One region of the Paraburkholderia sp. ZP32-5 genome, then DNA from elsewhere that is predicted to be linked to it. Evidence: riboswitches for the same ligand, from Rfam matches in the RefSeq annotation. Region 1 holds a riboswitch; the other holds the start of a gene.
What was found. A riboswitch is a leader RNA that binds a small molecule or an ion and turns the genes downstream of it on or off. The one in region 1 is predicted to bind thiamine pyrophosphate.

Region 1 (11,132 bases):
CGGAGACGCGCCGGGACCTCAACGGAGCGGACGCCGCCTGTTAAGCGGGTGCTGCATGTGGCTCCCAAAAGGATAGAGCGGAATGCGGGCGCGTCAAGCCGGGAAACTACGGGCCGCCGTAGAAGGGTGACGCGCGTGTGATGCGGTGCGATTCAATGCCAGTGGTGATGTCCCCAGCCGCCGCCCCAATAGCCGCCGAAGCCGATGCCGACCGACACCGACGGACCGTAGTAGGCCGGATAGCCGTAGTACGCCGGATACGGATAGACAGGCGGCGGATAGTAGGCAGGATAGGGCGCGACATACGCGGGCGGGGGCGCCGCAACCGCATAGGTGGGTGGCGCGTTCGACGGTGCGCCTTGCGCTTGTGTCAGTTGCTGCTGCTGTGCCGATGGGTCGGAGGGATCGCCCGGCGCGGTTTGCACGGCGGTGGTCGCGGGCGCCGTCGTGTAATACGGTGAGTAGTAGGCGGACGGATAGTAGCCGGCCGGGTAATAGCAGCCGGACAGCGCGAGCGCACCTGCAACGCCGCCGAGCATTGCGATGACGCGCGTTGCATGACGCGAGATGAAAATGCGCGAGTTCGAGCGCGGAAAAACAGGCGGCAGCCACAGGCTTGCCGCGCGAAGGGTATTGACGACGCGGGGCTTCATGGCGCGCTCCTCGGTAGGCCGACGCTGCCCACGGCAGCGCTGATTCCATGAGCTTACGCTGTTGGCGCGCGAAGATTATCGCAAAACCGTAACGACGTATTTCAGCGCATTGCAAAGCGTCGGGCGAGGGCGCGCGCCGGGTTCTTCATGCCGTCGCGCGCTGTCAATATCGGGCTGCCAGTAGCGATATCGCCAAGGTGTCTGCGCCAATTCGCGGTCGCGCCGCGCGTCGCCGTCGCCGTCGACCTTATTTGCCGACCTGATTGCCGATCACGCCGCCCACCGCAGCGCCGCCTAGCGTCGACAGTGCGGAGCCGCCGAGCGCCGCGCCCGCGGCGCCGCCGACGCCCGCGCCGATCGCGGTATCGCGTCCGCGTGTCGACATGCCGCCGCAGGCCGCAAGCGTTGCGACGAGCGTGGCGACGGCCGTGAGTCTGCTGATTTGACGGATCGTTTTCATGATGCTGACTCCATGTGTAGTTGGACGTAGTCATGGAAGCGGAACATCTGCCCTTCCCTGCATTCGATGCTAGCCGCGCGTCGCGTATCGAGTTGTATGGGCTTGTTAGCGAATCGGCGGCTTCGTAATCAAATGTTTATCTGCTGTGTTTTTTTGCTCAGCACATCGCGTGCCTGCATTACGCGGAGGATAAAAAAAGCCCGCCATTGAGGCGGGCTTCACTACTGTCCTACTGTCGCGGCGGATCATGCGAGGCGCGCCGATCAATACCACGCACCACACACAAACCATTTATTGCCGCTGATAAATTTCGGCACCTTGCTTCATGAACTCGATCGACTTCACTTCCATGCCTTTCCGCAGCGCTTCGTTATCGCTGACGCCCTGTTGCGCGGCGAACTCGCGCACGTCCTGGGTGATCTTCATCGAGCAGAAGTGCGGGCCGCACATCGAGCAGAAGTGCGCGACCTTGGCCGAATCCTTCGGCAGCGTTTCGTCGTGGAATTCGCGCGCCTTGTCCGGGTCGAGACCGAGATTGAACTGATCTTCCCAGCGGAATTCGAAACGCGCCTTGCTCAATGCGTTATCGCGCACCTGCGCGCCCGGATGACCCTTCGCCAGGTCGGCCGCGTGCGCGGCGAGCTTGTACGTGATGATGCCGGTCTTCACGTCGTCCTTGTTCGGCAGGCCGAGGTGTTCCTTCGGCGTCACGTAGCACAGCATCGCGGTGCCGAACCAGCCGATCATCGCGGCGCCAATACCCGACGTGATGTGGTCGTAGCCCGGCGCGATATCGGTCGTGAGCGGCCCGAGCGTGTAGAACGGCGCTTCTTCGCACCAGTCGAGCTGCAGGTCCATGTTCTCCTTGATCAACTGCATCGGCACATGGCCCGGACCTTCGATCATCACCTGCACGTCGTGCTTCCACGCGATCTGCGTGAGTTCGCCGAGCGTCTTCAGTTCGCCGAGCTGCGCTTCGTCGTTCGCGTCGTAGATCGAGCCGGGGCGCAGACCGTCGCCGAGCGAGAAGGCCACGTCATACGCCTTCATGATTTCGCAGATGTCTTCGAAGTGCTCGTACAGGAAGCTTTCCTTGTGATGTGCGAGACACCACTTCGCCATGATCGAGCCGCCGCGCGACACGATGCCGGTCATCCGGTTCGCGGTCAGCGGCACGTATTGCAGACGCACGCCCGCATGGATCGTGAAATAGTCGACGCCTTGCTCGGCCTGTTCGATCAGCGTGTCGCGGAAGATTTCCCACGTCAGATCTTCAGCCTTGCCGTTGACCTTTTCGAGCGCCTGATAGATCGGCACCGTGCCGATCGGCACCGGGCTGTTGCGGATGATCCATTCGCGCGTTTCATGAATGTGCTTGCCGGTCGACAGATCCATCACCGTGTCGCCGCCCCAGCGGATCGCCCACGTCATCTTGTCGACTTCCTCGCCGATGGAGGACGTGACCGCCGAATTGCCGATATTCGCGTTGATCTTCACGAGGAAGTTGCGGCCGATGATCATCGGCTCGCTTTCAGGGTGATTGATGTTGTTCGGGATGATCGCGCGGCCGCGCGCGACTTCGTCACGCACGAATTCCGGCGTGATCGCCGCGAGGCCATTCGGGCCGAATGCGCTTGCACCGAATGCCTGGCCCGGATGCTGGCGGCCCATCATCGCGGCGAGTTTCGTGCCGTTCGGGCCGCTCGCCTTCAGGCTCTCCAGATACTCGGCGCGGCGCTGGTTCTCGCGAATCGCGATGTATTCCATTTCCGGTGTGACGATGCCTTGCTTCGCATAGTGCATCTGTGTGACGTTCTTGCCCGCGATCGCGCGGCGCGGCGTGCGGTGCAGGCCCGGGAAGCGCAGTTGCGTGGTGGCCGGGTCGGCGGCGCGCTCGCGGCTGAAGCTGCTCGACAGACCGGTCAGCGGCTCGGTGTCGCCGCGCTCTTCGATCCACGCTTCGCGCAGCGCCGGCAGACCGGCGCGGATGTCGATCTTCGCGTCCGGGTCGGAGTAGGGGCCCGACGTGTCGTACACGTAGATCGGCGGATTCTTTTCGCCACCGAAGCTGTCAGGCGTATCGGCCTGGGAGATTTCGCGCATCGGCACGCGGATGTCGGGGCGCGAGCCGCTGACGTAGATCTTGCGCGAATTCGGCAGCGGCGCGACGGCCGCTTCGTCCACGTGGGCTTCGGCGGAAAGGAACTTCGGATTGGCGTTCATGCGGTATCTCCATGCAACTCGTTGCGCTCGACCAGCGTGTGCAATGCACCGATGCCGGTCCAATGCAAAGCACTTCGCTGGTCCCTTGTGGGGGACCGCTAAGCAGGAGACGAGACGGAAGTAGTCGGAAATCGCAAGAGGGATGAGGCGGTAAGGCTGGAGTGCGAGATCCGTACGCTTCCCTGCGCTGGCATTATCCAGATCAGGTTCAAAGGGTATTTCTCACCCACGCAGCACGGACCTCCAGCTCCGTGCAACGCAGGACCCCCGCGTTAGCAGCGCACACGATACACCGGCGGCCGGCCGTTTGGCAACCTGTCAGATTGCCATTCGCGATCCGTCGGCGATGTCCTATTTTTTTCCTATGCCGAATCGGATCGTGATGTATGAAGCCGGGCGATGAGGCCCGGCGCGCGGCTTACCGCGAAAAATCGTCGGCGGCTTCCGGTTGATACAGGATGCGCGCGAGCTTCAGTTCCTTTTGCGTGCCGCTCGGCGGCGTGAAGCGGATGCGCTCGCCGCGCTTCGCGCCGAGCAGCGCGAGGCCGGCCGGCGAGAACACATTCAGCCGGCCGTGCGCGAAGTCGGCGTCGGGAGGATAGACGACGGTCCACGTCATCTGCTCGCCGCTTGCTTCGTCGACCAGCGTCGCCTGCGAATTCATCGTGACGACGTCGGCGGGGATTTCGCGCGAATCGACGATGACGGCGCGTTCGAGCACGTCATCGAGCATGTCCTGCAGTTTCGCGTCCGTGGCCGCGTGCTTTTCGAGACGAGCGACGTCGAGTTCGGTCAGGTAACAGGTGCGGGTCTTTTTCATGGAGAGTGCTCCGTATCGGTGTGCATTGGATGCGACGCGCGGCGGCGCGCGCAGTGGCATGCAAATAAGGGATAAGCCGGTCACGCATCAGATGAGCCCGGAGCCCGCTCGCGCGGCCCGGGTCATCGGAGGGCTGCGTCAGAACGGGCGCCGGGCGGCGGGAAGCGGGGGCGTGGGGGTCGTTTCGCCGGTAGTGCGTGGGGCGACGCTCGCACGTGCGCAGCCGCTCGCGCGGCAGCGGCGCAGGCGGGTGAGAGCGTGGCAAGTCGGTCGGCGCATCGGAGTCACGGGAAAGCGGCCAGGTGATTGAAGAAGTGTTGAAAAAACGTTGAAAAAACGCGGACAACTTGGTGCGCGGAAGCGGGCAGGCGCGCGGTGCGCAATGAAGCAAAGCGAAGCCGCGCGCGGTGCGAAAGGGCCAGAGAGCCAGCACCCGCTAGCGCTGCAAAGCAACAGATGAAAGCTGGATGTTAGCACGCTGTCAGACGCGCTTTCCCGTGGCGACGCCACGCGGCTCGGCGAGCCTCTTTCGTGCGCCGCAATCCGGAGGGAGCGGCGAATAGGCGAACCGCCAAAGTAGTCGTGCGCAAGGCGTTCAAGCCACTCGAAAGAAGTGCCGTTATTGAGCATGCAACGAAGGCCACTGCCTGGCGCGACGCATCGCGCGGGACAGTGGGTGAATGGTGCGAGGCAATTCAAGGCGATTCGAGCCGATTGACAGGAGAGGTGCGCATGAAAGCGGAAACGAGGCAATGGCGGACGTTGAGCACGGGCGCGATGGCGGTGGCAGCCGCGGCGTTACTGGCTGCGCCGCTGGCGGTATCGGCGGCGAATGGCGGGGTGATCCGGTTTGTCGGCATGATCGTCGCGCCGCAACTGCGGATCAGCGCGGATGCGATGCCCGCCGGTGCGCAGGCAGGAGTCAGCGGCGCGAGCGTGGCCGGCCAGGGGCTGATGCGATCGGTGACGTTCAGCGCGCCGCCTGGCGTCGGCAGTGGCGCGGATGTCGCGTTCGAAGTCAACGGTAATGCGGCGGCGCACGATCTCGTCGCGGCGCGTTTCGTCGACGGCAGCGGACGCGTGACGACCGCCCGCGATGGTCACTACGAAGTGAGCCGCACCGGCGGCGTGCTGACGCTTAAAGCGAAGGGCGCGAGCGCCGACACGCGCGTGGCGGTTGTCGTCAGCTACGAGTGAGGGGCGGGCTGGCCGGCCGGCTTGTAGCTGGCGGCTGGTCGTCAATGAATCGGCGCGCGGCCGACGGGGAAATTCACGCGGCTCGTCTGCCCGAAAAAAAATTTAAAGCGAGCGTGTCATAACTCGCCGCGCGGTTCGACAAACGTGCAATTCCTGATTGGAGCACGTCATGTCAACCGCGCTTAGTCGCCCGGCACTTCAACGTTTCAAACTGCCGGTCGCGGTGAAAGCCGCATCCAGAGCGGCTTTCAAAGCTGCATCCGCAGCCGCGTCCTGTTTCGCATGCGGTCTCGCGCTGATGCTGCTCAGCTTCAGCAGCGTCGCCGCCAACGCCGCCGAGCACCTTTGCACCGCCCGCAGCCCCGCGCATCGCGTGGCGCTCGTCGAGCTTTACAGCAGCGAAGGCTGCGATAGCTGCCCGCCCGCGGACCGCTGGCTCGGTCAATGGAAAAGCGCGGGCGCCGCGCCCGGCGTCGTGCCGCTCGCGTTGCATGTCGACTACTGGGATGGCCTCGGCTGGACCGATCGCTTTGCGCAGCATCGCTTCACCGAGCGTCAGCAGACGCTGACCCATCTCGCGGGCGCGCACACGATCTACACCCCGGAAGTATTCGTCGCCGGCCGCGAGTTGCGCGACTGGTCGCAACGCGACAGCTTCGCGCGCCGTATCGACGAACTCGTCGCCGAGCCGGCGCAGGCGAATATCGCGCTCGCGCTGACGCCGCCCACGGCGGGGCTGGCGGGCATACCGGGAACGCCGGGCGTGTTCGGCGTCGATGCCCAGTTCGACGGCAAGGCCACATCCACTGCGGCGCCGTTGAGCGCCTATCTGGCGGTCTACGAGAACTCGCTGATGTCGCAAGTGGGTGCCGGAGAAAACCGTGGCGCGACGCTGCATCACGAGCGCGTCGTGCGGCAATGGATCGGCCCGGTGCCGCTGGTCGAGGGCCGTGCGCGGATTCGTCAGAACGTCCATATCGACGACGTCCCCACCGACGCGAACGCACACGCGCCCGCCAAGCGCTTCGGCGTGGTGGCCTTCGTCGAGAACGACGCGACCGGCGACGTGCTGCAAGCCGCCGACCTGCCCGCCTGCAACTGACCGGAATGCCATCGATATCCGGCCTGCCGCATTCCTGATCCCCATTACAGCGAGAGTCTCATGGCAACCCCTCATGCACTGCACAACAGCGTGCCGGCCGCACCGAACCAGCGTGGCGTCATTCATCCGCGGTGGGTGCGCATCACGCATTGGCTCAACGCGCTCGCGGCGATCGTGATGATGCTGTCGGGCTGGCGCATCTACGACGCGTCGCCGATCTTCCCGGCGTTCAGCTTTCCGCCTGGGATCACGCTCGGCGGCTGGCTCGGCGGCGCGCTGCAATGGCATTTCGCGGCGATGTGGCTACTCGTGTTCAACGGCCTCGTGTACGTCGCGCTCAATCTCGCGAGCGGGCGTTTCGTGCGCAAGTTCTGGCCGCTCACGCCGGCCGCGGTGCTGCGCGATTTCGTCGCCGCGCTGCGCGGCAAGCTCGCGCACGACGATCTGCGCATCTACAACGCGGTGCAGAAATTCGCCTACCTCTTCGCGATCGCAGACCTGATCGTGCTGGTGCTGTCGGGGCTCGCGATCTGGAAATCGGTGCAGTTTCCGCTGCTGCGCGAACTGATGGGCGGCTACGACAACGCCCGCGTCGTCCACTTCTGCGCGATGTCGCTGCTTGCCGCGTTTCTCGCCGTGCATCTGGTGATGGTCGCGCTGGTGCCGCGCTCGCTGCTCGCGATGCTGCGCGGACGATGAGCGCGCAGCCGAGCCCATACCGATTCACGACCTTCAAGCGAAGCAACACGCTAACGTAACGGACCTCGAATCATGACCAAGCCGCTCGCTCAACCCCCGGCCGACCCGGCGGCCCCACCCGCGCAAAACGCGCTTCAGAAGCTCGACCGCGAGTCGATCCTGATCGATGCGCGGCGCGAACTCGCGATGCCGTCACGCCGCCTGTTCGGCAAGCAGTTGCTGACGCTCGGCGGACTGTCGATGCTGACCGGTTGCTCGCTGACCGACGACACGTCGGTCAATCACTTCCTGACCGCCGTATCGCGGCTGAACGACCGCGCGCAGGCCGCGCTGTTCGACCCTCGGCAGCTTGCGCCGACCTATACCGAGGCGCAGATCACGCGGCCGTTCCCGTTCAACGCGTTCTACGGCGTCGACGAGGTGCCGCAGGTCGACGGTGACGGCTACCGTCTGAAGGTAAGCGGTCTCGTGACCGGCCAGCGCGTGTGGACGCTGCCCGAGCTTTACGCGCTGCCGCACGCGGAGCAGATCACGCGGCATATCTGCGTGGAGGGATGGAGCGCGATCGGCCGCTGGGGCGGCACGCCGTTCAGCGATTTTCTGCGACGCGTCGGCGCGGACACGACAGCGAAATACGTCGGCTTCAAATGCGCGGACGACTACTACGAAAGCATCGATATGCCGACCGCGCTGCATCCGCAAACACTGTTGACGTTTTCGTACGACGGCAAGCTTCTGCCGGCGCAATACGGCTACCCGATGAAGCTGCGCATGCCGACCAAGCTCGGCTACAAGAATCCGAAGCACATCGTCGAGATATTCGTCACCAACACCTACCCTGGCGGCTATTGGGTCGACCAGGGCTACAACTGGTTCGGAGGCTCCTGACGCGCGCGGTAGCGGCGCGCGTGCAGGTTGTGCGATGCACGCGGCGCCCGCGAACGCTCGCGGCAGCGGCTTCGGAAATACGCCGGCGCTGGCCGGTTTTTGATCGATCTACCTACTACGGAGTCATCCCATGAAAAAGATTGCAATCGCCACTATCACGACTGTTGCGCTGCTGACGGGCGCCGGCACCGCTTTCGCGCAGGCGAGCGGCGCGATGTCCAACGACGCGATGTCGAAGAACAGCATGGCGAAAGATTCGATGTCCAAAGACAGCATGTCGAAGGACGGCATGAAAAAGGACGCGATGAAGCACGATTCGATGAAGAAGGGCGGCGCGATGGGCATGAAGCACGAGGCGTCGGGCGCGATGGCGAACTGAGGTCCTGAGCGCAGGTCCTGAGCGCGGGTCCTGAACGATTCGCGCGGATTTCACCGGGGCAAGGCGACGCCGTGCCCCGGCCGAATTAGTCGCGTAGTTCGAAGTAAGCGAAAAGCCGGGGCTTCCCCGGCTTTTCTGTTGCAGGCACGCCAAAAGTTACGATTCTCCCGAGCGATGCGCGGGGCGCTTACTGCATAATGCGGTGCTCCTGCGTTGGCCTTTCCCGGCCGTCTATCGTCTTTCCGCTTCCCCCACATGCCCGTCAGTTCCGCCAATCGAACCGCATCGCCGCCGTGGCGTGCGCCGGTTCGTTCGACCGTCTTCAGCGCAGTCGCGGCACGCTGCCCGGCACGGCCACGCTGAACCCATGTCGCTGCAACGCCCAGGCTTTTCTTCGCGCGCGTGGCCGATCCGTTTGCCGCAGTCGCGCAACGGGCAGATTGCGCTCGCGCTCGCCGTCGTTTATCTGGTGTGGGGCTCGACCTATCTGACGATCCATGTCGCGCTCGGCTCGTTTCCGCCGTTGCTGCTGTCCGGTCTGCGCAATCTGTTCGCGGGTATCGGTCTGTTCGTGTTCGCGGTGCGCCGCAAGCCGATCCCGCCGAGCTTCGCCGAAATCCGTAACGCGGGACTGGTCGGCACGATGCTCGTCGGTCTGTCGAGCGGCATGCTCGCGTACGGGATGCGCACGGTCGGCACCGGTACAGCAGCGGTGATGGTCGCGACCGTACCGCTGTTCGCGACCGTGATCGCGGCTGTCGCCGGTCGCAAGATCGGCCGCGGCGAATGGTTCGCGGTGGGCCTCGGGCTCGTCGGTATCGTGATTCTGAGTCACGGCGACAGCGCGCCCGGTTCGGCGGGCGGCAGTCTCGCGATTCTGTGCGGCGCGCTGTTCTGGGCCGGCGGCGCGCATCTGGCCGGACAACTGAAGCTGCCGTCGGACCTGTTTCTGTCCACCGCGCTACAGATCGGCCTCGGCGGCGCGATCTCGACGCTGGTCGCGTGGGTGTCGGGCGAACGGATGCTCACGCTGCATTTCCTGCCGATCGTCGCATTCGTCTATCTGATGCTGATCGGCACGGTGGCCGCGTATGTCGCATACGGCTACCTGATTCGCCACACCAGTCCGATCATCGCGAGCAGTTGCATGTATGTGAATCCGGTGGTCGCGGTCGTGCTCGGCGCGTTGCTGCTCGGCGAGGCGGTCACGCGTTACACGGTGGTCGCGACGATCGTGATTCTGACCAGCGTGGGGCTGTCTTTCTGGTTCGATTACCGGAAAAAGCACGGCGCGTGACGTGTGGTGACGCGTGGCCCCGGAGCCTTGGGGTAGCGCTTCAAAGCGCCGCCGCCAGCTCCGCGCCCTCGCGAATCGCACGCTTCGCATCGAGTTCAGTCGCGAGCTTCGCGCCGCCGATCACATGAAAACGCGGACCATCGTTGCGTTGACCATGGGCTCCATCGGCCGCGGAGGGCAGCAGCTCACGTAGCGATTCCTGCCCTGCGCAGATGACGATCGTATCGACGTCGAGCCATTCGTCGGCACCGTCGCGCGCGATCCGCAAACCCCGCGCGCTGATCTCCCGGTACTCGACGCCGGCCAGCATCTGAACACCGTTTCTCACGAGCGTCGCGCGATGCACCCAGCCCGAGGTCTTGCCGAGCCCGGCGCCGAGCTTGCCGGCTTTGCGCTGCAATAGCCAGATCTGCCGCGCGGGCCTTGCCGCGGCAGCCGGCTTCAGACCGCCGCGCTCGCGCACCGCGAGATCGACACCCCATTCATCGAGCCACGTATCGCGCGGCACCGGCAGCGGGTCGCCCGCGCGATGCAGCAAGAACTCGCTGACGTCGAAGCCGATGCCGCCCGCGCCGATCACCGCGACCCTCTCGCCGACCGGGGCGCCGCGCAGCACGTCCACGTACGACAGCACGTTGGCCCCGTCGATGCCGGCGATCGCCGGCCGTCGCGGCACGATGCCGGTCGCGACGATCACGTCGTCGTAGCCGCCCGCGGCGAGCAGCGCCGCATCGACCCGCGTGCCGAGCCGCACGTCGACATGATGGCGCTGCAACTGGCTCGCGAAATAGCGGATCGTTTCGCTGAACTCTTCCTTGCCCGGCACGCGCATCGCGAGATTGAACTGGCCGCCGAGCCGGTCGCTCGCTTCGAACAGCGTCACGCGATGCCCGCGCGAGGCGGCCACCGCCGCCGCCGATAATCCGGCCGGCCCGGCACCGACCACCGCGATCGAACGCACGGCCTCGGAAGTCGCGAGTGGTCGGTAGATCAATTCGGTTTCGCGGCCCGCGCGCGGATTCACGAGGCAACTCGCGCGCTGATTGCGGAACGTGTGATCGAGGCACGCCTGGTTGCACGCGATACAGGTGTTGATCTCGTGCGCGCGGCCTTCGGCGGTCTTCAGCACGAACTCGGGATCGGCGAGCAGCGGCCTCGCCATCGAGACGAGGTCCGCCGCGCCGTCGGCGATCAAGGCTTCGCCGATCTCCGGCGTGTTGATCCGGTTCGACGCGATCACCGGCACGCTGACCGCGGCCTTCAGACGCGCGGTCAGTGACGCGAACGCCGCGCGCGGCACCGAGGTCACGATGGTCGGCACACGTGCCTCGTGCCAGCCGATGCCGGTATTGAACATCGTCACGCCGGCCGCTTCGAGCGCTCTCGCGACCTGCACGGTTTCGTCCCACGTATT
Region 2 (11,132 bases), 1.1 Mb from region 1:
CGGCGCTCCGCCGGCGCGGCTTCCACGCTTTCCACATTTTCCACACGCGCCGGGATCAGGCCGGCGATGCGAGGCAGCGTTCGAGCGTGCCGAACTCGCCATCCGGCACGAACACGTAGCCGCGTCCCCAGACCGTCTGAACGTAGCGCGGCTCGGACGGATCCGCTTCGATCAGCCGGCGCAAACGCCAGATCGACACGTCGAGGCTGCGATTGCGATGCGCTTCGCTGCTGCCGTGCAGCTTTTCGAGCAGTTGCGCGCGCGTAAGGACGCTCATCGGGTGCGTGACGAACACCTTCAGCAGCGCGAATTCGCTTGAGCGCAACGCGATCCGGGTGGTGCCGCGATGCAGTTCGCGCGCGGGGAAATTCACTTCGAAGTGACCGAAGCGATAGGGCGCGCGTTGCTCCGGCGCTCCCGGCGCGTTCGAGCTGCGACGGCGCAGCACGGTGCGAATTCGCGCGACCAGCTCGCTCGGCTCGAACGGCTTGCCGAGATAGTCGTCGGCGCCGAGTTCGAGGCCGATGACGCGATCGATCGGTTCGGCGCGCGCGGTCAGCAGGATCACGGGGATATCGTCGCCAGCGACACGCAGCATGCGCAGCGCGCTGATGCCGTCGAGCTCCGGCATCATGATGTCGAGCACGACGAGCGCCGGACGCTCGTCCTGCAAGCGGCGCTGCAGCCCCTGGCCGTTTTCGAGCGTAGCGACGTTGAAGCCGCGTTCGCGCAGATAGGCGCTGACGAGTTCGCGCACGACGGGGTCGTCGTCGACGATCAGGATGGTCTGGTTCATTCAGGCCATCTTAGTGACGCGCACGCGACGAGCAAAGCGTGCGCGGCTTTCGAATCCTTTCGGTGTAAGACAACGCAAGTTAGCCGCGCAGCGAAACTGGCCGGCTTCGCTTCAACGGTGCTTGCGAGTGATCGTTGTGTATCGGTGCAGCGTCGCTCTGGCGCGTAAGTGGCGCGACGCAACCAACGCTGCTTAACCGAGCGTCAGGCCGCCGTCGATATGAATCACCTGACCGGTGATATGACGCGCTTCGTCCGACAGCAGAAACGCGATCAGCGCGGCGACGTCCGCGGGTTCGGCGACATGGCCGAGCGGCGTCGCCTCGGCGGCGCGCGTCCAGACTGTCGCGTTATCGGCGCTTGGGCCGTGATCCTTACGCGTATAGCCGGGCGCCACGCAATTGACGGTCACGCCGAGCGGCGCGAGTTCGGCCGCCGCGGTCCGGGCCAGCGATTCGAGCGCCGCCTTCGCTGCCGCGGTCGCGGCAAATGGCGCATCCGCGCGATAGCGATGGGCGACGAACGAACTCAATGCGATCACGCGAGCCCGCTTCGAGGTTTCGAGCGCGGGCATCGCGCGTCGCACGAGTGCGGCGAACGCGGCCGGCATCGCGGCGAAGGCGGAGGTGAAGGTGTCGGGGTCGAGCGACGCGAGCGTTTGACGCTGCGCATGTCCCGCGTTGGCGACCAGTTGATCGAGCGCGCCGAAAGTCGCGAGTGTCTGGTGGATCAGATGCTCGGCCGCGCCGCGCTCGGCTAGGTCGCCGAACACCGTCGCGCAGCGTGCGCCGCTTGCCGTGCAGTCGGTGGCAACCTGCGCGAGGCGCTGGCGCGAAGCATCGTCGGCGCCGCGTGCGTGCAGCATCAATGCGGTGTGCGGCGCGGCGATGCGTCGGGCGAGAGCCGCGCCGATGCCGGAGCCCGCGCCGGTGATCAGTACGACGCGCGCGGCGGCGGCGGGGTTCGTGCCGCCGTTCGTGTGGCCGGCCGCGCTGGCGTCGCTCGCGCTCATTGCATTACTTAGGCTGCCACGGCTTCGCGCGAGCGCTCGACTTCGAGCGTTTCGTCATGGAACGCCGCGAGCGAATCGCGATGCGCGACGCTGACGATCGCCGCCTTCGGCAGCCGCTCGGTGAGCAGGCGATAAAGCCGCGCCTCGTTTTCCGAGTCGAGCGCGCTGGTCGCTTCGTCGAGGAACAGATAGTCCGGCTTGTGCAGCAGCACGCGCGCGGCGGCGAAGCGTTGCTGCTCGCCCGGCGACAGCACGCGGGTCCAGTGCGCCGACTCCTGCAGACGGTCCGCGTACTCGGACAGATGGCAGGTGACCAGCGCGTCGCTGCATTCGGCGTCGGTGTAGGTATCGGCCGCGGACGGATAGGCGAGCGCCGCCTTCAGCGTGCCGATCGGCATGTAGCTCACTTGCGGGATGAACATCATGCGCGCGTTGACCGGCGCGTCGATCGAGCCGTCGCCGAACGGCCACAGGCCCGCGAGCGCGCGCATCAGCGTGCTCTTGCCGGCGCCCGACGGACCGCGCACGAGCCAGCGCGAGCCCGGCCGGATCGCGATATCACGGATGCGCGACAGCGGGTTGCCATTGGGCAGCGCGAGCTTCAGGCCGTCGGTGGAGAGCTGGTTGGCGTCAACGAAATGCAGGTTGATGCCGCCGTGCTCGGTGGCCGGCGACACCGATTCCTTCAGACGCGGCGCGTGCATGATGCGTTTGAATTCACGCAACCGGTTCACGGTCGCGCGCCATTCGACGAGGCTCGTATAACTGTTGATGAACCACGAGAACGAATCGCTGACGGTGCCGAACGCGCTCGAAATCTGCATCAGCACGCCGAACGTGAAGGCGCCAGCGAAGTAGCGCGGCGCCGCGACGACGATCGGGAAGATGATCGCGATCTGGCCGTAGAAGCTCAGCACGAAGGTGAGGCGCTTCGTGTACTTCATCACTTGCCACCAGTTGTCGCGGATCCGGCCGAACAGCGATTGCGCGTTGGTCTTCTCGGTGTCCATGCCGTTGTAGAACGCGATCTGCTCGGCGTTCTCGCGCAGCCGGATCAGGCCGAAACGGAAATCCGCCTCGACCTTCTGCGCCTGATAGTTGATCGACACGAGCGGATGGCCGACCTTCTGCGTGACCAGCGAGCCGACCACCGCGTAGAGCGCGGCGGCCCACACCATATAGCCGGGGATGTGCAGCGGCATGCCGCCGAGCGAGATGGTCAGCGCGCCGGCGAGCGACCACAGAATGGTGATGAACGACACCAGCGTGACGACAGTGGACAGCAGATCGAGTGTCAGCGACAACGTCGTGGTCGCGAATGATTGCAGGTCGTCGCTGATCCGCTGGTCGGGGTTGTCGGTGAGGCGGTCGCGCTCGATGCGGTAGAACGCGCTGTCGTTCAGCCATTCGTTCAGATAGCGCGTGGTCAGCCACTGGCGCCAGCGGAAGCCGAGCATCTGGCGCAGGTAACGCCCATACACGGCGAGGATGATGAAGCCGAACGCGAGTCCGGAGAAGATCATCAACAGATGCGGGAAGTCGTGGACGTTCTTCGCTTGCAGCGCGTTGTAGAAGTCGGCGCTCCAGCGATTCAGGCGCACGTTGATCCAGACAACGAGCAGGTTCATCACGATGATCGTGACGAGCAGCCCCCATGCGACGAAGCGTTCTTCCGAAACCCAGTAAGGCTTGATCAGGCTCCAGGCGGAGACTTTGTCGTCGGGCGGCAGCTGGGGGCTGGCTGAGGTATGTGGTGTCATGAGCGTCCTGATGAAGTGCTGGCCCGAAGGGCTGAGCCGGCGAGCCGGTCCGTTCGGGTCGACCTGCGTCGGGCCGTGGTGTCGGCTGCCGCGCCTGTCGCGAAGCCGCGCTGCGGCGGGTGCGCTATCCGCCCGGCCGTCGTGCCCGTCAGACGGGCGTTCGGGGATCCAGGCGCGCGCCGATTCTGGCGTGATGCCCTTAAGCGAGAATTAATTTTCGCTGCCCGCGCCCGGCCCTGATGTTGCATCGACGTTGCCTCGAGAGTGTTCCGGGATTGACCGGATGACGCCTTCGCGCGGGCCGCCATGGACGGCCTCGCGCGCCGTTCGCGCCGCGTCTTGCGCGTCGCTTCGGCACCCGGTCACGGCATTGTGCCAGAGCGGCGAGTGCCTCCGCATCGGGATCGCGAAGAAGGCGCGGATCGGGCGCGCAGCCGTTGGCGCGGACCGTCCAGGCAGCACGGCGGCGCTGGTTTGCGGGCGCCGCGGCTTTTATGGTCTAATGACCTTTCGACGAAACAGGGGTGCTTCGCACACTGCCGGCATGATTCCGATCACGCGGCGGCGAGGCTGAGAGAGACCCTTTGCACCCGATCCGGGTAATACCGGCGCGGGAAGTTTCCGGAAGTCAGCCGTCTTCCATCCCCCGCCGGGCGGCGAGCGCACATCACGTGCGAACGCATGGCCCGGCCGGCTTCACCCGCCGGTTTCGTCCTGGGTACGTGCGTTTTTGGGCCGTACGGAAAGGACTCGATGACCGCCTATTCTTCAGACATGTATTTTTCTCTTCGTCACGCCGCCCTTGGCGCGCCGTGCCGCCTTGGCTTTGTCTGCCGCCGCTACATGGAGCGTGCGCGATGAGCCATGTCAGCCGACCTGATTTCGCGGTGCTCGGCGGCGGGCTGTGCGGCCGGCTGGTCGCGTGGCGACTCGCCAGCGAAGGACACCGCGTCGCGCTGTACGAGCGCGGCGATGCGGCCGGCTCGCAGGCCGCCGCGTGGGTCGCTGCGGCAATGCTCGCGCCGCTCGCCGAAGCCGCGAGCGCCGAACTGCTGATCACCCGGCTCGGCGCGAGTTCGCTCGAAAGCTGGCCGCGAGTGCTCGCCGAACTGCCGGAGCCGGTGTTTTTCCAGCGCAATGGCACGCTCATCGTGTGGCATCACTCGGATCGCACCGAGGCGCCGCTGTTTGAGCGCCGGGTGCGCGCGAACGCACCGGCCGAACTGCTCGACGGTGGCTTCGTCGCGCTTGCGGGCGTGCAGTTGGGCGACGCGGAGCCCGCGCTCGCCGGCCGTTTCAATCAGGGCTGGCTGCTGCCGCACGAAGGCCAGCTCGACAATCGCCAGGTGTTGAGCGCGCTGGCCGCCGGCCTCGCCGAACGCGGCGTCGACACGCACTGGAATACCACCATCGACGATACGTCGCTGCCCGAGGCCGGCATCACGATCGACTGCCGCGGACTCGGCGCGAAGCGCGTGCTGCCGACATTGCGCGGCATCCGCGGCGAAGTCGCGCGCGTGCATGCGCCCGGCTTGCAACTGAGCCGCCCGGTGCGGCTGCTGCACCCGCGCTATCCGCTCTATATCGCACCGAAGCAGAACGGCCTCTACGTGATCGGCGCGACCGAGGTCGAAGGCGAGGACATGTCGCCGGTCAGCGTGCGCTCGGCGCTCGAGTTGCTGAGCGCGGCGTTCTCGGTGCATCCGGGCTTCGGCGAGGCGCGCATCCTCGAACTCAATTCGCAATGCCGGCCGACGTTGCCCGATCACCGCCCGGCGCTGCTGTGGGACGGCGCGCGCACGTTGCGCGTGAACGGCCTGTACCGGCACGGCTACATGATCGCGCCGGAAGTCGCCGACGAAGCGGTGCGCTTCGCGGCGGCGCTGCTGGACGGCCGCGTCAGCGACGCCGACGGGTTCGCCGGCTGGCGGCGCGACGCGCGTTGGAGCGAGCTTTTCCAGCAGGATTTCGCGCGCGAGCCGGCCTGAGCGTGGCGTGCCGTCGCACCGTCCGCCACGCTGCTTTCGCCATCGATTGAACCGTATCCGAACGCCATGGACATTCATATCAACCAGAAGCCGTTGTCACTGCCCGAAGGCGCGACTGTCGCCGATGCGCTCGCCGCCTATGGCGCGCGTCCGCCGTTCGCGGTCGCGTTGAACGGCGATTTCGTCGCGCGCTCGCAGCATGCGGCGCGCGCGCTTGAGCCGGGCGACCGGCTCGACGTCGTGCAACCGGTGGCAGGCGGCTGAGCGCTCGCGCGCCTGCCGGTGGCTCAGCGGCTGCTCAGTAGCCGCTCAGTGGCCACCCACCCGTCGCCGAAACCCATTGCCGCCGCTCGATGGCGGCAAACCAGGATGATGCAAATGACTTCTCAACAGAGCGCCGACGCATTCACGCTGTACGGTCAAACCTTCGCGAGCCGCGTGCTGCTCGGCACCTCGCGCTATCCGTCGCTGCAGTCGCTGTCCGACTCGATCGACGCCGCGCGCCCCGGCATGGTGACCGTCGCGCTGCGCCGCCAGATGAACGAAGGCAACGCCGAAGCCGGCTTCTTCGATCTGCTCAAGCGCCACGGCGTGCCGCTGTTGCCGAACACCGCGGGCTGCCTGACCGTCGGCGAGGCGGTGGCCACTGCGCACATGGCGCGTGAAATCTTCGAGACCGATTGGATCAAACTCGAACTGATCGGCGACGACTACACGCTGCAGCCCGACCCGGTCGGCCTGATCGAAGCGGCCGCGCGGCTCGTCAAGGACGGCTTCAAGGTACTGCCGTATTGCACCGAAGATCTGGTGATCGGCCGTCGCCTGCTCGACGCCGGCTGCGAGGCGTTGATGCCGTGGGGCGCGCCGATTGGCACCGGCAAGGGCGTGATCAATCCGTACGGGCTGCGTGTGCTGCGCGAGCGTCTGCCCGATGTGCCGCTGATCGTCGATGCCGGGCTCGGCGTGCCGTCGCACGCGGCGCAGGTGATGGAGTGGGGCTTCGACGGCGTGCTGCTGAACACGGCGGTGTCGCAGGCGACGCACCCCGACGCGATGGCGCGCGCGTTCGCGCTAGGCGTCGAGGCAGGCCGCGAAGCGTATCTCGCGGGGCCGATGGCCGAGCGCGAAAGCGCGCACGCGAGCACGCCGGTGGTCGGCATGCCGTTCTGGCATCAGGATGGGAGCGCCGCATGACACAGTCTCTAACGTTGAAAGATCGCGACCTGTTCTGGCCGCCCGCCGATGAACTGACCGAAGCCGCGGAGCGTATCCGCGCCCGCCTGGGCGACTGGCCGCCGACTCACGCGCCGTGGCGCATCTGCCTGACCGCGTCGGACGAACCGAACGGCGGCGACCTGATCGTGATCGCCGACGCGCAACAGCACGGCGAGCAGTTGGCGCGCTGGCTCACGCGCGGCGCGGGCGTGATCGAGGCCGCGCAGCATCGCGCGACGCTGCATCTGGGTGGCGAGAAGTACGCGCTCGAAGGCCATCTGGCGGAAGACTGGATCGCCGCGCTCGCCGCGTTTCTCGATTGCGGTTTCGATCCGCACGATGCGCTGGTGCTCGCGCTCGCCTGGCGCGACGGCGACGAAACTCGCGTCGGCGACGCATTCCCGTCCGATCTCGCGCGCTTTCCGCGTCTGCTGGGCCTGCCTGCCGCGCCGACGCTGGCGTTCCCGCGCTGCCCTGAAAAGCTCGGGCTCTATCCGGTGCTGCCGACCGCGGACTGGGTCGAGCGGGTGGTCGGTTTCGGCGTGAAGACGGTGCAGTTGCGTCGCAAGTCGGCCGAACCCGCCGACGAACTGAAGCGCGAAATTGCTCGCTGCGTGGCGGCCGGCCGCGCGCACGACGCACAGGTGTTCATCAACGACCACTGGCGGGCTGCGATCGAAGCGGGCGCGTACGGCGTGCACCTCGGCCAGGAGGACGTGCATACCGCGGACCTCGCGGCGCTCGCCGACGCGGGTATCCGTCTGGGTCTGTCGACGCATGGCTTCTACGAAATGCTGAAGGCGCTGCATTTCCGCCCGAGTTACATTGCGTTGGGCGCGGTGTTTCCGACCACCACCAAGGTGATGCCGACGGCGCCGCAGGGGCTGAAGCGTCTCGTGCGCTACGTGCGGCTGCTCGACGGTGTCGTGCCGCTCGTCGCGATCGGCGGGATCGATCTGCAGGTGCTGCCCGAGGTGCTCGCGACCGGCGTCGGTTGCGCGGCCGTGGTCCGGGCGGTGACCGAAGCGGCCGATCCGGCTGCCGCGGTTTCTGCACTGCAACAAGCGTTTACGCAATAATCGTCACGCTTCGTTAAGGACCAGGGCACCTCACGGCAGCTTTTGCATGATGGCCCTATAATTCGGCCTTCCGTGTAAAAGGATTGTCAGTTTGGTGCCTTCCTCCACCGAGACCTTACTCGAGCTGCGCGACGTCGACTTCGGTTACGGCGACCGGCTCGTTCTGTCGAATCTGAATCTGCGTTTTCGCCGCGGTCAGGTCGTCGCGGTCATGGGCGGCTCGGGTTGCGGCAAGACCACGGTGCTGCGCCTGATCGGCGGCCTCGTGCGCGCGCAGCGCGGCCAGATTCTGTTCCACGGCCAGGACATCGGCGAGCAGACGCGCGAAGGTCTCTACGCGCTGCGCCGCAAGATGGGCATGCTGTTTCAATTCGGCGCGCTGTTCACCGATATGTCGGTGTTCGAAAACGTCGCCTTCTCGCTGCGCGAGCACACCGACCTCCCCGAAGAACTGCTGCGCGACCTCGTGCTGATGAAGCTCAACGCGGTCGGGCTGCGCGGTGCGCGCGATCTGCTGCCGTCCGAGATTTCGGGCGGCATGGCGCGGCGCGTGGCACTCGCGCGCGCGATCGCGCTCGACCCCGAGCTGATGATGTACGACGAGCCGTTCGCCGGCCTCGATCCGATTTCCCTTGGCATCACCGCCAATCTGATCCGCACGCTTAATCAGGCGCTCGGCGCCACCTCGATTCTGGTCACGCACGACGTGCCGGAATCGTTCGCGATTGCGGACTACGTGTACTTTCTCGCCAACGGCGGCGTGCTCGCCGAGGGCACGCCCGATGAACTGCGTGCGTCGACCGATCCGACCGTGCGGCAGTTCATCGACGGCGCGCCGGACGGCCCGTTCCGCTTCCATTACCCGAGCCAGACGCCGCTCGGCGCGGACTTCGGCATCGGTGGAGGTCAGTCATGATCAGCACGATTGGTCGCTCGGTGATCAACGGGCTCGGCACGGCAGGCTACGCGACGCGTTTCTTTCTGCGGCTGGTGCTCGAGCTGTTTCCGTTGCTGCGCCGTCCGCGTCTTGTCACGAAGCAGATCCACTTCGTCGGTAATTACTCGCTCGTGATCATCGCGGTGTCGGGGCTGTTCGTCGGCTTCGTGCTCGGCCTGCAGGGCTACTACACGTTGAATCGCTATGGTTCCGAGCAGGCGCTCGGGCTGCTGGTCGCGCTGTCGCTCGTGCGCGAACTCGGGCCGGTGGTTACCGCGCTGCTGTTCGCCGGCCGCGCGGGCACGTCGCTCACGGCCGAGATCGGCCTGATGAAAGCGGGCGAGCAACTCACCGCCATGGAAATGATGGCCGTCGATCCGGTCAAGGTCGTGATCGCGCCGCGTCTGTGGGCCGGCATTATCTCGATGCCGATCCTCGCCGCGATTTTCAGCGCGGTCGGTATTCTGGGCGGCTACGTGGTGGGCGTGCTGCTGATCGGCGTCGATTCCGGCGCGTTCTGGTCGCAGATGCAGGGCGGCGTCGACGTGTGGCGCGATATCGGCGCCGGGGTCGTCAAGAGCGTGGTGTTCGGCCTCGCGGTGACCTTCGTCGCGCTGTATCAAGGCTACGAGGCGAAGGCGACGCCGGAAGGCGTGTCGCGCGCGACGACCCGCACGGTCGTGTACGCGTCGCTCGCGGTGCTCGGCCTCGATTTCCTGCTGACCGCACTGATGTTCAGCTAAGACAGAAGCCGCGCGGCGTGCCGGCTGCCGGCGGCGCTCGACGCGCCGTGCGCGGCGGGAAGTGGTGGCAAGCGGCGCGGCGGATTCACTTTGGGATGACGATGAAAAAGAATGCTCTCGACTTCTGGGTCGGCCTGTTCGTGGTGCTGGGTTTCGTCGCGCTGCTGTTTCTCGCGCTGAAGGCCGGCAACATGAGTTCGCTGTCGTTCCAGGCGACCTACCCGGTCAAGCTGAAGTTCGACAATATCGGCGGACTGAAGCCGCGCGCGCCGGTGAAGAGCGCGGGCGTGACGGTCGGCCGTGTTGCTTCGATCGGTTTCGACAGCAACGCGTACCAGGCGCTCGTGACGATCGATATCGACAAGCAATATCAGTTTCCGAAAGACTCGTCGGCAAAGATCCTGACTTCGGGGCTGCTCGGCGAGCAATATATTGGGCTTGAGCCGGGCGGTGACACGGAAATGTTGAAGGCCGGCGATACGATCTCGATGACACAATCGGCGATCGTGTTGGAAAACCTGATCGGCCAGTTCCTGTATAGCAAGGCCGCGGATTCCGGCGCGGCGAAGCCCGCTGCGCCGGCCGCGGCGCCGGCGCCTGCCGCGCCTGCTGCCGGCGCGAGTCAATAAGGAGAACAAGAATGCAGACCACGCTGCAGACCTCGCGCATCGGCGCGCGCGTCTTCCAGTTCGGCAAGCTCGCGACGGCGGCGGCACTGCTCGCCGGTTGCGCGACCGTGCAAACGCCGACCAAGGGCGATCCGTTCGAAGGCTTCAACCGCACGATCTTCACCGTCAACGACAAGATCGACCAGTACGCGCTGAAGCCGGCCGCGAAGGGTTACGTCTGGGCCACGCCGCAGCCGGTGCGCGATAGCGTGACGAACTTCTTCTCGAACATCGGCGACGTGTACATCGCCGCGAACAACCTGCTGCAGTTGCGCATCGCCGACGGCGTGTCGGACGTGATGCGGATCGTGATTAACACGGTGTTCGGCGTCGGCGGCCTGTTCGACGTCGCGACGCTCGCGAAGCTGCCCAAGCACGAGAACGACCTCGGCCTGACGCTCGGCCACTACGGTGTGCCGGCGGGCCCGTACCTCGTGCTGCCGCTGTTCGGTCCGAGCACGGTGCGCGACGCGGTCGGCTCGATCGGCAACTACTACGTGAACCCGGTCAGCTATATCGATCCGCCGGGCCTGAGCTGGGGGCTGTATGGGCTGAACGTGATCAACGTGCGCGCGAACCTGCTCGGCGCGAGCGACGTGCTCGAAGGCGCGGCGCTGGATAAATATTCGTTCGTGCGTAACGCGTATCTGCAGCGCCGTCAGTATCTGCTGTCGGATAACCGTCGCCGGCCGCAGGATCTGCCGAACTACGACGAGGAAGCGCCGCTGCCGAAGTACGACGAAGACACTGGCGCGGCGGGTACGCAGGGTGCTGCGGCACAGACGGCGCCGGCGTCCGGCGCGGCCGCGACCGCACCGCAGGGCGCATCCGCGGCAGCTCCCGAGGCTGCGTCAGGCACCGGGACGCCGCCGATCGATCTGAGGGGCGGTCCCGAAACGCAGATTCCGGCCGACCAGCTGGTGCCGCCGACGCGT

Region 2: linked by a shared signal. The riboswitch ahead of L0U82_RS16540 (FAD-dependent oxidoreductase) and the one ahead of thiC (phosphomethylpyrimidine synthase ThiC) in region 1 are both predicted to bind thiamine pyrophosphate.

Annotation. Positions count from the first base shown of each region.
Region 1 covers NZ_JAJEJP010000001.1:2,720,978-2,732,109, reverse strand. Annotated here, with positions in the region: gene L0U82_RS11585 (hypothetical protein) at 153-653, opposite strand; gene L0U82_RS11580 (glycine zipper 2TM domain-containing protein) at 901-1,113, opposite strand; gene thiC (phosphomethylpyrimidine synthase ThiC) at 1,405-3,336, opposite strand; TPP riboswitch at 3,498-3,615, opposite strand; gene L0U82_RS11570 (GreA/GreB family elongation factor) at 3,755-4,156, opposite strand; gene L0U82_RS11565 (hypothetical protein) at 4,889-5,353, shown strand; gene L0U82_RS11560 (DUF1223 domain-containing protein) at 5,523-6,455, shown strand; gene L0U82_RS11555 (cytochrome b/b6 domain-containing protein) at 6,516-7,154, shown strand; gene L0U82_RS11550 (molybdopterin-dependent oxidoreductase) at 7,227-8,042, shown strand; gene L0U82_RS11545 (pentapeptide MXKDX repeat protein) at 8,173-8,421, shown strand; gene L0U82_RS11540 (EamA family transporter) at 8,789-9,718, shown strand; gene L0U82_RS11535 (NADPH-dependent 2,4-dienoyl-CoA reductase) at 9,759-11,132, opposite strand, start outside.
Region 2 covers NZ_JAJEJP010000001.1:3,791,819-3,802,950, reverse strand. Annotated here, with positions in the region: gene L0U82_RS16555 (response regulator) at 56-796, opposite strand; gene L0U82_RS16550 (SDR family NAD(P)-dependent oxidoreductase) at 989-1,807, opposite strand; gene L0U82_RS16545 (ABC transporter ATP-binding protein/permease) at 1,816-3,567, opposite strand; TPP riboswitch at 4,078-4,201, shown strand; gene L0U82_RS16540 (FAD-dependent oxidoreductase) at 4,425-5,555, shown strand; gene thiS (sulfur carrier protein ThiS) at 5,622-5,819, shown strand; gene L0U82_RS16530 (thiazole synthase) at 5,934-6,749, shown strand; gene thiE (thiamine phosphate synthase) at 6,746-7,849, shown strand; gene L0U82_RS16520 (ABC transporter ATP-binding protein) at 7,944-8,765, shown strand; gene mlaE (lipid asymmetry maintenance ABC transporter permease subunit MlaE) at 8,762-9,529, shown strand; gene mlaD (outer membrane lipid asymmetry maintenance protein MlaD) at 9,631-10,158, shown strand; gene L0U82_RS16505 (MlaA family lipoprotein) at 10,170-11,132, shown strand, end outside.